Regions from separate parts of the Enterobacter sp. ECC-219 genome, predicted to be linked through region 1. Evidence: predicted binding sites of a transcription regulator. Region 1 holds the regulator's gene; the other holds the start of a gene.

Region 1 (5,372 bases):
TGCCCGCCAGGGTATAGCCCTCGGGCACGTGAAAGTGCAGCGTCACGCCTGCAATAATCAGCCCCGCCATCGTGCCGCCCGCCCGGTGCAGAATGCGCACCCGCGTGGCGCCATAGCCGTTCTGGGTGACAAACAGCACGGTCATTAAGATCCAGTAGGGTTTCGGCAGGTGCAGCGCCATGCCCATCAGGCTGGCGATACTGAGCATGACGCTAATTCGTGCGGCGTTGCGCAGGGCGGACGATTTAAGAGAAAGATAGCTTTTGAGCGCCGGCAGCAGCGGCAGACGTTTTTGTTTATCCGCCATCAGGTCGCGGGGATAAAGCGGTCGCTGGGTGCGCAGCACGCGGGCGATGCGGCTGAAGTGCCAGGCGGCAAACTGGCCGACCGGATTTTCCGGGTGCTGACGGGCAATTTTCTCCAGCGCGCCGAGCTGTTTGTCCATGTTAAAGCGCGTGGGGTAGCGGTGATAAAGTATATCGTCAGCCAGCACCCGCAGGCGCGCGGAGACGGTCTGCGCGTTCCAGCGAATCACCGCTTCGGCATGGCTGCGCTCAACCAGCTTTTGCACCTCCTGCGGGTGATGAAGGCTAACGGAGATATGCTCCTGAAGGTCCAGCCCCACCTGGAAGGTACGCAGCAGCCGTTTGTACTCGTGGTTCTTGTTTGCGGCGAGCATATGCAGCTGCTGATAGCACTGGCTTATCAAATCCACCACTTTTTGCTGGCGCGTCAGCAGCGGCGGTAAGGATTTTTCCGGATCGGTATGCTGGGTGAGCAGGGTGTATTTGGCTTCGCAGTAATCCGCAAGCTGCACGTAGAGCAGGCTCAGAGATTCTCGCAGCGGCTGCTCTCGCCATAGCCAGAACCAGAACCAGTTAAACAGCCCGTACCACAGCGTGCCGAGGGCGTAGATCAGCAGCGGCTCCCACACGGGCATATTCCCGGCGAGGCTCAGGGTAAAGATGGCCGCAATGAGTGACGCTGGAAGCAGGCGAGCGTGCAGCGAGCTGATTTCCGCCGTGACGCCGAGGGTCATCGCCAGCACGGTCAGGATCAGTGGCAGGGGAATATCGCGAGCCAGTAACAGCTGCACCGCGAGGCTACAGCCTGCAAACAGGCAGCCACCGATAATCAGGCGTTTGAAAAAGCGCTTATGCGGCGTGTCCAGACCGGCGATGTTGCAGCAGGCGGGCACGAGGGAAAACAGCAGGCCCTGCTGAAGATGACCTAGGAGCAGGCCCACGGCCACAGGAAGACACAACACCAGCGTTTGTCGCAGTGCGTAGTTAACTTCCGGGTGATAGATCAGCCTGCGCCACATGGGGAAAAGAGACAAAAACGGCGTGACACCTCGCGATGGCACGCCGTTTAAGCAGGATTAACGGGTTCCGTAAACCACGATGGTTTTACCGTGGGCGGAGATCAGGTTTTGATCTTCCAGCATTTTCAGAATACGGCCCACTGTTTCACGGGAGCAACCAACGATCTGACCAATTTCCTGACGGGTAATTTTAATTTGCATGCCGTCCGGGTGGGTCATAGCGTCTGGCTGTTTCGCCAGGTTCAGCAGGGTTTGCGCGATACGGCCGGTCACGTCCAGGAAGGCGAGGTTACCCACTTTCTCTGACGTCACCTGCAGACGGCGCGCCATCTGGGAAGAAAGACGCATCAGGATGTCAGGGTTTACCTGAATCAGCTGACGGAATTTCTTGTAAGAAATTTCAGCCACTTCACATGCTGTCTTTGCACGAACCCAGGCGCTACGTTCCTGGCCTTCTTCAAACAGGCCCAGTTCACCGATAAAATCGCCCTGGTTCAGATAAGAAAGGATCATCTCTTTCCCTTCCTCATCTTTGATCAGCACTGCCACCGAGCCTTTGACGATGTAATACAACGTTTCCGCTTTTTCACCCTGGTGAATCAGCGTGCTCTTCGATGGGTACTTATGAATGTGGCAATGAGACAAGAACCATTCGAGAGTCGGGTCTGTTTGCGGTTTGCCAAGCACCATGCGCTGTTATCCTCTGTTATAAGCTGTCACCAGAGTCATCAGATGCATCCGGACTCTGGGGTTGCAATCGAATTCTTACCCATACCCTGGGAAGTCGGCTGTCGTAACGTTTCGCAGCCAGTAAAGTTTGATGTCCTCTGCATACATGTGTAACGTCAATGTATTACTGTAGCATCCTGAGTGTTTTAGCATAGCTTTCGCCGCGTGTCTCCTGGTGTCTCGCTTCAGCATGATGCAGGTCGCCTTCCATTGCGAGAAATGTAACGCACGCGTAATCTGTCACCAAAAATGCAACGTTGGAGTTAATGAATATGCAAGCGCGCGTGAAGTGGGTTGAAGGTTTAACGTTCCTGGGGGAGTCCGCGTCAGGACACCAGATTTTGATGGATGGTAACTCCGGCGATAAAGCGCCGAGCCCAATGGAAATGGTGCTGATGGCGGCAGGTGGATGCAGCGCGATTGACGTGGTGTCGATTCTGCAAAAAGGTCGTCATGACGTAACGGATTGCGAGGTTAAACTCACCTCAGAACGTCGCGAAGAGGCGCCACGCCTGTTCACCCACATTAATCTGCACTTTGTTGTCACCGGGAAAGCGCTGAAAGACGCGGCGGTTTCACGCGCGGTGGACCTGTCTGCGGAGAAGTACTGCTCTGTGGCGCTAATGCTGGAGAAAGCGGTAAAAATTACGCATTCGTATGAAGTGATTGAGGTGTGATTCACGGGGCATCGTGCGTGTTGATGCCCTCACCCTAACCCTCTCCCACGGGGAGAGGGAACATCTTTACGCGATCTGCTTCCCTTCCATCAACCGCTGAACCAGCGGCGTCATGATGAGCTCCATTGCCAGCCCCATTTTTCCACCCGGCACCACTAACGTATTCATGTGCGAAATAAACGAGCCCTGCAGCATCGCCAGCAGCCAGGGGTAATCAATGCCTTCAAGATTGCGGAAGTGGATCACCACAAAGCTCTCGTCCAGCGACGGGATGCTTTTCGCCGCGAACGGATTGGAGGTGTCCACCGTCGGCACGCGCTGGAAGTTAATGTGGGTGCGGGAGAACTGTGGCGTGAGGTAATTGATGTAGTCTTCCATGGAGCGCACCACGGAGTCCATCACCGCCTCGCGCGAATGGCCGCGCTCGCTCATGTCACGCGTTAGCTTCTGGATCCACTCCAGGTTAACGATAGGGACCACCCCGACCAGCAGATCCACGTGGCGCGCCACGTCGTGCTGAGGCGTAACCACGCCGCCGTGCAATCCTTCATAAAATAATACATCGGTGGGTTCCGGCAGCGGTTGCCAGGGGGTAAAGGTGCCTGGTACCTGGTTCCAGGGTACGGCTTCATCGTAGGTGTGAAGATACTTTCGGGACTGCCCGGTACCGCTCTGCCCGTATTCGCGGAAGGTTTGCTCCAGCAGACCGAAATCATTGGCTTCCGGGCCGAAGTAGCTGATGTGTTTACCCAGATCGCGCGCCTTGCGGATCGCCATGTCCATCTCCGGACGCGTATAGCGGTGAAAGCTGTCGCCTTCGACCTCCGCCGAACGGAGATTCAGCTGGGCGAAAATCTTGCGAAAAGCGAGGCTGGTGGTGGTGGTTCCCGCACCACTCGACCCCGTAACGGCAATAATGGGATGTCTGGCAGACATAGCAACTCCCTGACTGAAAAGGTTGGAAGATCAGCCGTGAAACGCGTTGCGGGGCATGATATTGACCGTCTCATGCAGTTCTGACCACACCAGCACCACGTCGCCGCTTTTCAGCTGGCGTTTAACATCGTTGACCTTTTGCTCAAGCGAACGCTCATGTTCACCATAATCGGTGCCTTCGCGTAATACAAAGCTTTCAATCAGATTATCGAGCGTTTCGGGAGCCAGATCTTGCCAGGGAATGATCATTTTGCACCGTCCAGGTAAGGAGTAAGCCAGTCAGGAATACGCGCCTCCAGCCACATTTTCGGGCGGCGCAGCGTGCCGCCGATAAACCCAACGTGGCCGCCATGTTCAGTTAACTGATAGTGAACGTTGTCGGGCAGGAATTCCTGCGCGGGGATCGAGTGGTGATCCATAAACGGGTCATCCTTGGCGTGAATGATCAGCGTCGGCTGCGTGATTTTGCTGAGCAGCGGCATGGCGCTGCACTGACGATAATAGTCAATTGCATCGGCGAAGCCGTGGATTTTCGCAGTGATCAGATCGTCGAACTCGCGAATACGACGCACCTTTTTCAACTGGCGCAGGCTTACCGGCAGGGTATCCGGGTAGGCCTTGAGCTTACGCGCCGCGTTGGCCTTCAGCAGGTTAAGCAGGTAGCGCTGATAGACGCGGGAAAAGCCTTTATCCATATGGTAGCTGCACTGCTCCAGCATAAACGGCGCGGAAACAATCACTGCAGCATTCAGCGGTACGCTGTCGCCCTCTTTGGCCAGCAGGCAGGCGAGCATATTTCCACCCAGCGAATAGCCCACGGCGGCCGTTGGCACGGTGCCAAAGTTGTCCCGCAGCCAGTGTAAGAACCACGTTCCGTCTTCGGTTTCACCCGAGTGATAAATGCGTTTCTGCCGGTTCGGCTCGCCGCTACAGCCGCGAAAATGCATCACCACGCCGAGCCAGCCGCGCGCTTTTGCCGCCTCAATTAACCCATGTGCATACGGGCTGTGCAGGCTCCCCTCGAGACCGTGAAAGACTACCAGCCGCGGCTTATGACGCGCCTGTTCCGGCGCTTCGCTCCAGGCGAGATCCAGAAAATCACCGTCTGGCAGGTCAAGCCGCTGCCAGTGCGGAGTGAACTGAACCTTGCGGCGGATCAGCCGCGGCAGCATGGTCTGCAAATGGGGATTGGCCACGCCGCGCAGGGGCACGAACTCGGTGCTGTCTTCGGCCGCAATGTCGAAGTCTGAAGGAATGATTTGGGTCATAAGCGCGATGCTGATTCTTGTCGGAAATTTACGATACTTTCCGAATTGTACCCCGTTTAGCCTGGATTTCCGAACCAGGAACTGATCCCGATCACAAATATTTACCTTGATTATTACTCTCAGGCTAATGATTCCGCCCTACGCTTAATTGATGCCTTTCTCGCCAGAGCGCAGACTTTACTCAACGTTAAGCAAATCAGAATGATGTGCTGAATCAGGAGGTTAATAATGTTATCTGGGCAAACACCCGCGCGGCAATGGAACACACGACGCAGCGAGAAAGCGCGTCGACTGGCGTCCGTACCGGTGCAGGGGAAAGTACTGCCAACCGGCGATATTGTCGGCATGCTGGAAAAACTGATCGCACCGGGCGACAAAGTCGTACTGGAGGGCAACAACCAGAAGCAGGCGGATTTTCTGTCCCGCTCGCTTGCCGAA
Region 2 (5,372 bases), 2.1 Mb from region 1:
CACCCGCGGCCAGGAAGTAGGACGCGGATGACGCATCCCCTTCCACCAGGTAGTTACCCGGAGACAGATACCGCTGTGCCCCGCGCACCACGAAGCGCTGGTAAGACTGGTTTTCCACCTCAACGCCGAAGGTTTTCATCAGGTGCAGCGTGATATCAATATACGGTTTGGAGACCAGCTCACCTTTAATCGTGATAACCGTATCCTGTGGGGCCAGCGGCGCGGTCATCAGCAATGCCGTCAGGAATTGGCTGGAGACGCTGCCGTCAACCTCGACGTGACCGCCGGTAAAGCCCCCGCGCAGACGCAGTGGCGGATAATTTTCCTGCTCCAGATAGTCAATCTGCGCGCCGCCCTGACGCAGGGCATCTACCAGATGACCGATCGGACGCTCTTTCATGCGCGGCTCGCCGGTCAGCACGATGTTGTTGCTCCCCAGGCACAGGGCCGCCGCCAGCGGACGCATCGCGGTACCCGCGTTGCCCAGAAACAGCTCAAGCTCTTCACTCGCCTGCAGCGCGCCGCCGTTGCCGGTCACTTCGCAGCGGGTACGATCGTCAGAGAGTGTGTAATGAACGCCCAACGCTTTCAGCGCATTGAGCATATGGCGCACGTCATCGCTGTCCAGCAGGTTAGTGAGGACGGTGGTGCCGTTTGCCAGAGCTGCCAGCAGCAGAGCGCGGTTCGAGACACTTTTTGAACCAGGCAGATTGATAGTGCCATCTACCCGCGCGATAGGTTGTAACGTCAGGGATTCCATGAAAACTAAACTCTCAACTCAACATAATAAAAACCCCGCAGGGACGCTGCGGGGGTGAAAAACAGCAAATTAACCGTGACGACGTTCAAAGTCGATCATGAAATCCGTCAGGGCCTTAACGCCTTCCAGCGGCATCGCGTTATAGATAGAGGCACGCATGCCGCCCACCACACGGTGGCCCTTGAGCGCGTGCAGGCCTGCCGCGAAGGACTCTTCCAGGAACACTTTGTCCAGGCTGCTGTCCGCCAGCTGGAATGGCACGTTCATGCGGGAACGGTTAGCTTTCGCTACATCGTTGCGGTAGAAATCGCTCTTGTCGATCACGCCATACAGCAGTTCGGCTTTCTGCTGATTCACCTTGTCCATCTGCGCCACGCCGCCGTTTTGCTTCAGCCATTTGAAGACCAGGCCGGAGAGGTACCAGGCAAACGTTGGTGGGGTGTTGAACATGGAGTCGTTATCGTTCAGCACGGTGTAGTCGAGAATCGACGGGCAGGATTTATGCGCTTTACCCAGCAAATCTTCACGCACGATGACGATAGTCAGACCCGCAGGACCGATATTTTTCTGCGCGCCCGCATAGATAACGCCGTAACGGCTGACGTCAAGTGGCGCAGACAGAATGGTGGAGGAGAAGTCGGCGGCAACTACAACATCTTTGCCAAAGTTTGGCGTCTCGTCGATGGCAATCCCGTCAATGGTTTCGTTCGGGCAGTAATGAAGATAGGCGGCGTTATCAGAAAGCTGCCACTCGCTCATAGGCTTCACGGCGCGCAGGCCGTCAACGGTCACTTTGGCGTCGATAACGTTCGGCGCGCAGTACTTGTGCGCTTCTTTAACGGCGCTTGCCGCCCAGTAACCCGCGTCAACGTAGTCAGCCGTCGTTTTGTCACCGAGGATATTCAGCGGTACGCCTGCAAACTGACCGCGGCCGCCACCGTGGCAGAACAATACTTTGTAGTTCGAGGGAATATTCAGCAGATCGCGAAAATCCTTTTCTGCCTCTTCGGCCACCTGAATAAACTCTTTACCACGGTGGCTGATTTCCATCACCGACGTACCCAGACCGTTCCAGTCACACAGCTCCTGTTGAGCCTGTTTAAGCACGTCTGCCGGTAACATTGCCGGACCTGAACTGAAATTAAAAACTTGAGCCATTTCCCCTCACCACGCTAAAAGCCATAAGTTATAACTGTGGATATCGGTTTTATCATTCAGTGACACGCGCCGCAATGTCTAAAACTTATGACCGGGGAAATGTGCCCCGCGTCACACAAAACAATCTGCCGCCTCGATACGACAAAACCGACAAAATGGCTGTCAGGTAATACGTTTGGCCCGGCTAACCTTCGTCCATTCCGGATTTGCACAGCGGGGGCATAATTGACGATCCCCTGGCTGCATCGCGACAACATGGCTACACCTTACGCAAGCATACTCGCCTGATTCAGGTACCGTTCTGAAACGCTCTATGAGCATATCCGGCAGGATACACAGTCCCGGCTTCACCTCGTCGTCAGAATAGTAATAGACGCTGATTTGGCCGTTGGTTTCCATAATCGCCAGACGCACCTGCCCCAGTTGCTCAACGCTGTTCAGGCGAAGCTCCATAAAGAACTCAAACTCGGTCATGTTGGCGCTTTGCACATTTTGCCAGGCCAGTTGGCCGTCCTCGACGATAACCACCGGCTTCCCTTCGAACAGATCTTCCAGCTTTTCGCTTTTCGACATCAGCCACATGACGAGACGGTAAAGTAGCGCCAGTGAGACAAAAACGATAAACACCGGCACCATCGGCACATCGTCATAAAAGGCGACGTCTCCCGCCGCCGAGCCCAGCGTCAGAATGATCAGCACCTCAAACAGCGACATCTGCCGAACGCCGCGACGGCCGGTGATTTTAAGAAACAGGAAGACGAGTACGAAGGTATACAGGCTGCGCAGCGCCACTTCGCCCAGAAATTCAGGAGGAACTTTATCAAACGCCATCCGCTGGAGATCAAATGCTTTCATTTTTCTATGCCTTAACAGTCAGTTACTGTCACTAAGCATAGCCCAGCCATTTATTTTCGCCGGAGATAGCACCCGTCACTCAAAACCCGTATCATTGCGCGCTTTACGTACGATAAAAGTGAACGCCATGACTCAAACGTTTATCCCCGGCAAAGACGCCGCTCTGGAAGATTCCATCGCTCGCTTCCAGCAGAAACTGACCGACCTGGGCTTTAACATCGAAGAAGCCTCCTGGCTCAACCCGGTGCCTCACGTCTGGTCCGTGCACATTCGCGACAAAGACTGCGCGCTCTGCTTTACCAACGGTAAAGGCGCGACGAAAAAAGCGGCACTGGCCTCTGCGTTGGGTGAGTATTTTGAGCGTCTGTCCACCAACTATTTCTTTGCTGACTTCTGGCTGGGTGAAACCATCGCCAACGGTCCTTTCGTTCACTATCCGAACGAAAAATGGTTCCCACTGACCGAAGACGACGAACTGCCGGAAGGGATCCTCGATCAACGCCTGCGCGCTTTCTACGATCCAGAAAACGAACTGACTGCCAGCATGCTGATCGATCTGCAGTCGGGTAACGAAGATCGCGGTATCTGCGCCCTGCCGTTCACCCGTCAGTCTGACGAGCAGACCGTTTATATTCCGATGAACATCGTCGGCAACCTGTATGTGTCCAACGGCATGTCCGCCGGTAACACCCGCAACGAAGCGCGCGTGCAGGGCCTGTCTGAGGTGTTCGAGCGTCACATTAAAAACCGCATCATCGCTGAATCCATCAGCCTGCCGGAGATCCCGGCGGACGTTCTGGCGCGCTACCCGGGCGTGGTGGAATCCATCGCGAAGCTGGAAGCGGAAGGTTTCCCAATCTTTGCCTACGACGGCTCGCTGGGCGGTAAATATCCGGTTATCTGCGTCGTGCTGTTTAACCCGACTAACGGCACTTGCTTTGCCTCCTTCGGCGCGCATCCTGACTTCGGTGTGGCGCTGGAGCGTACCGTGACCGAGCTGCTGCAGGGCCGTAGCCTGAAAGATCTCGACGTGTTTACCCCGCCAACGTTTGACGATGAAGAAGTGGCCGAGCATACCAACCTCGAAACCCACTTCATCGACTCCAGCGGTTTGATCTCCTGGGATATGTTCAAGCAGGACGCGGACTATCCGTTCGTGGACTGGAGCTTTGCCGGTACCACGGAAGAAGAGTTCGCCACGCTGATGGCAATCTTCAACGCCGAAGATCAGGAAGTCTACATTGCCGACTACGAACACCTGGGCGTTTACGCGTGCCGCATCATCGTGCCCGGCATGTCCGACATCTATCCGGCGGAAGATTTGTGGCTGGCTAACAACAGCATGGGCGCGCACCTGCGTGAGACCCTGCTGTCCCTGCCGGGCAGCGAGTGGGAGAAAGAAGATTATCTCAACCTGATCGCCCAGCTGGACGATGAGGGCCACGATGATTTTACCCGCGTGCGCGAACTGCTGGGTCTGGCGACCGGGAAAGACAACGGCTGGTACACCCTGCGCATCGGCGAACTAAAAGCGATGCTGGCGCTGGCGGGCGGCGATCTGGATCAGGCCCTGGCCTGGACCGAATGGACCATGGAGTTTAACCAGTCGGTCTTCTCCGCCGAGCGCACCAACTATTACCGCTGCCTGCAAACCCTGTTGCTGCTTGCACAGGAAGACGATCGCGAGCCACTGCAGTACCTGAACGCTTTCGTACGTATGTACGGTGCTGAAGCGGTTGAAGCCGCCAGCGCGGCGCTGAGCGGTGAAGAGCCGTTCTACGGTCTGCAGGCAGTTGACAGCGATCTGAAAGCCTTTCCGGCGCATCAGTCTCTGCTGAAGGCCTATGAGAAGCTGCAGAAAGCAAAAGCCGCTTACTGGTCAAAATAAGCGCACATAACATTAACAGCAGTAGGCGTATTCAATCGTCTGGGCTATATTACGGGGCAATTTCATTGCCCCGTTTTTTATTCTCTTCGGCAATGATTATTGATTGTAATAATAAAGTTAAACATGGGTAAATATAATAATATTTGCCTGGGCTTTATTGTTACTTTTTATGGTAAATACCCCATATTAATTAACTGTTTCGAAGGGGGCCGAACGAAAAAATTCAACTCTTTTCATAACTTTTAAAATTTATTTTTATACGGATAATCAAATACTTACTCCGCATTTGTTGTAAAACCATACACACTGCGGGCCTATAAGCCAGGCGAGATATGATCTATATCAATTTCTCTTCTATAATGCTTTGTTAGTATCTCGTCGCCGACTTAATAAAGAGAGAGTTAGTGTGAAAGCTGACAACCCTTTTGATCTTTTACTCCCCGCCGCGATGGCAAAAGTTGCCGAAGAAGCGGGTGTCTATAAAGCAACGAAACACCCGATGAAGACGTTCTATCTGGCGATCACCGCAGGTGTGTTCATCTCAATCGCTTTCGTCTTCTACATCACCGCCACCACCGGTACTGCCGGAATGCCTTTCGGCATAGCTAAACTGATTGGCGGCATTTGCTTCTCACTGGGCCTGATTCTCTGCGTCATCTGCGGCGCCGACCTCTTCACCTCAACGGTGCTGATTGTCGTGGCAAAGGCCAG

Evidence for each region. The regulator CRP, encoded in region 1, controls carbon source genes, mostly activating them, when cyclic AMP is high. The targets are predictions, from matches to a motif close to ATGTGANNNNNNTCACAT.
Region 2: serC (3-phosphoserine/phosphohydroxythreonine transaminase) is a predicted target of CRP. The motif match lies at 2,018-2,035, and genes of this name have one in related genera.

The regions. Positions count from the first base shown of each region.
Region 1 covers NZ_CP143680.1:207,016-212,387, reverse strand. Annotated here, with positions in the region: gene V1603_RS01155 (YccS/YhfK family putative transporter) at 1-1,324, opposite strand, end outside; gene crp (cAMP-activated global transcriptional regulator CRP) at 1,382-2,014, opposite strand; gene V1603_RS01145 (OsmC family protein) at 2,326-2,730, shown strand; gene V1603_RS01140 (phosphoribulokinase) at 2,797-3,666, opposite strand; gene V1603_RS01135 (YheU family protein) at 3,697-3,915, opposite strand; gene V1603_RS01130 (hydrolase) at 3,912-4,934, opposite strand; gene mdcA (malonate decarboxylase subunit alpha) at 5,163-5,372, shown strand, end outside.
Region 2 covers NZ_CP143680.1:2,314,539-2,319,910, reverse strand. Annotated here, with positions in the region: gene aroA (3-phosphoshikimate 1-carboxyvinyltransferase) at 1-760, opposite strand, end outside; gene serC (3-phosphoserine/phosphohydroxythreonine transaminase) at 830-1,918, opposite strand; gene V1603_RS10855 (DUF421 domain-containing protein) at 2,081-2,773, opposite strand; gene ycaO (30S ribosomal protein S12 methylthiotransferase accessory factor YcaO) at 2,901-4,661, shown strand; gene focA (formate transporter FocA) at 5,068-5,372, shown strand, end outside.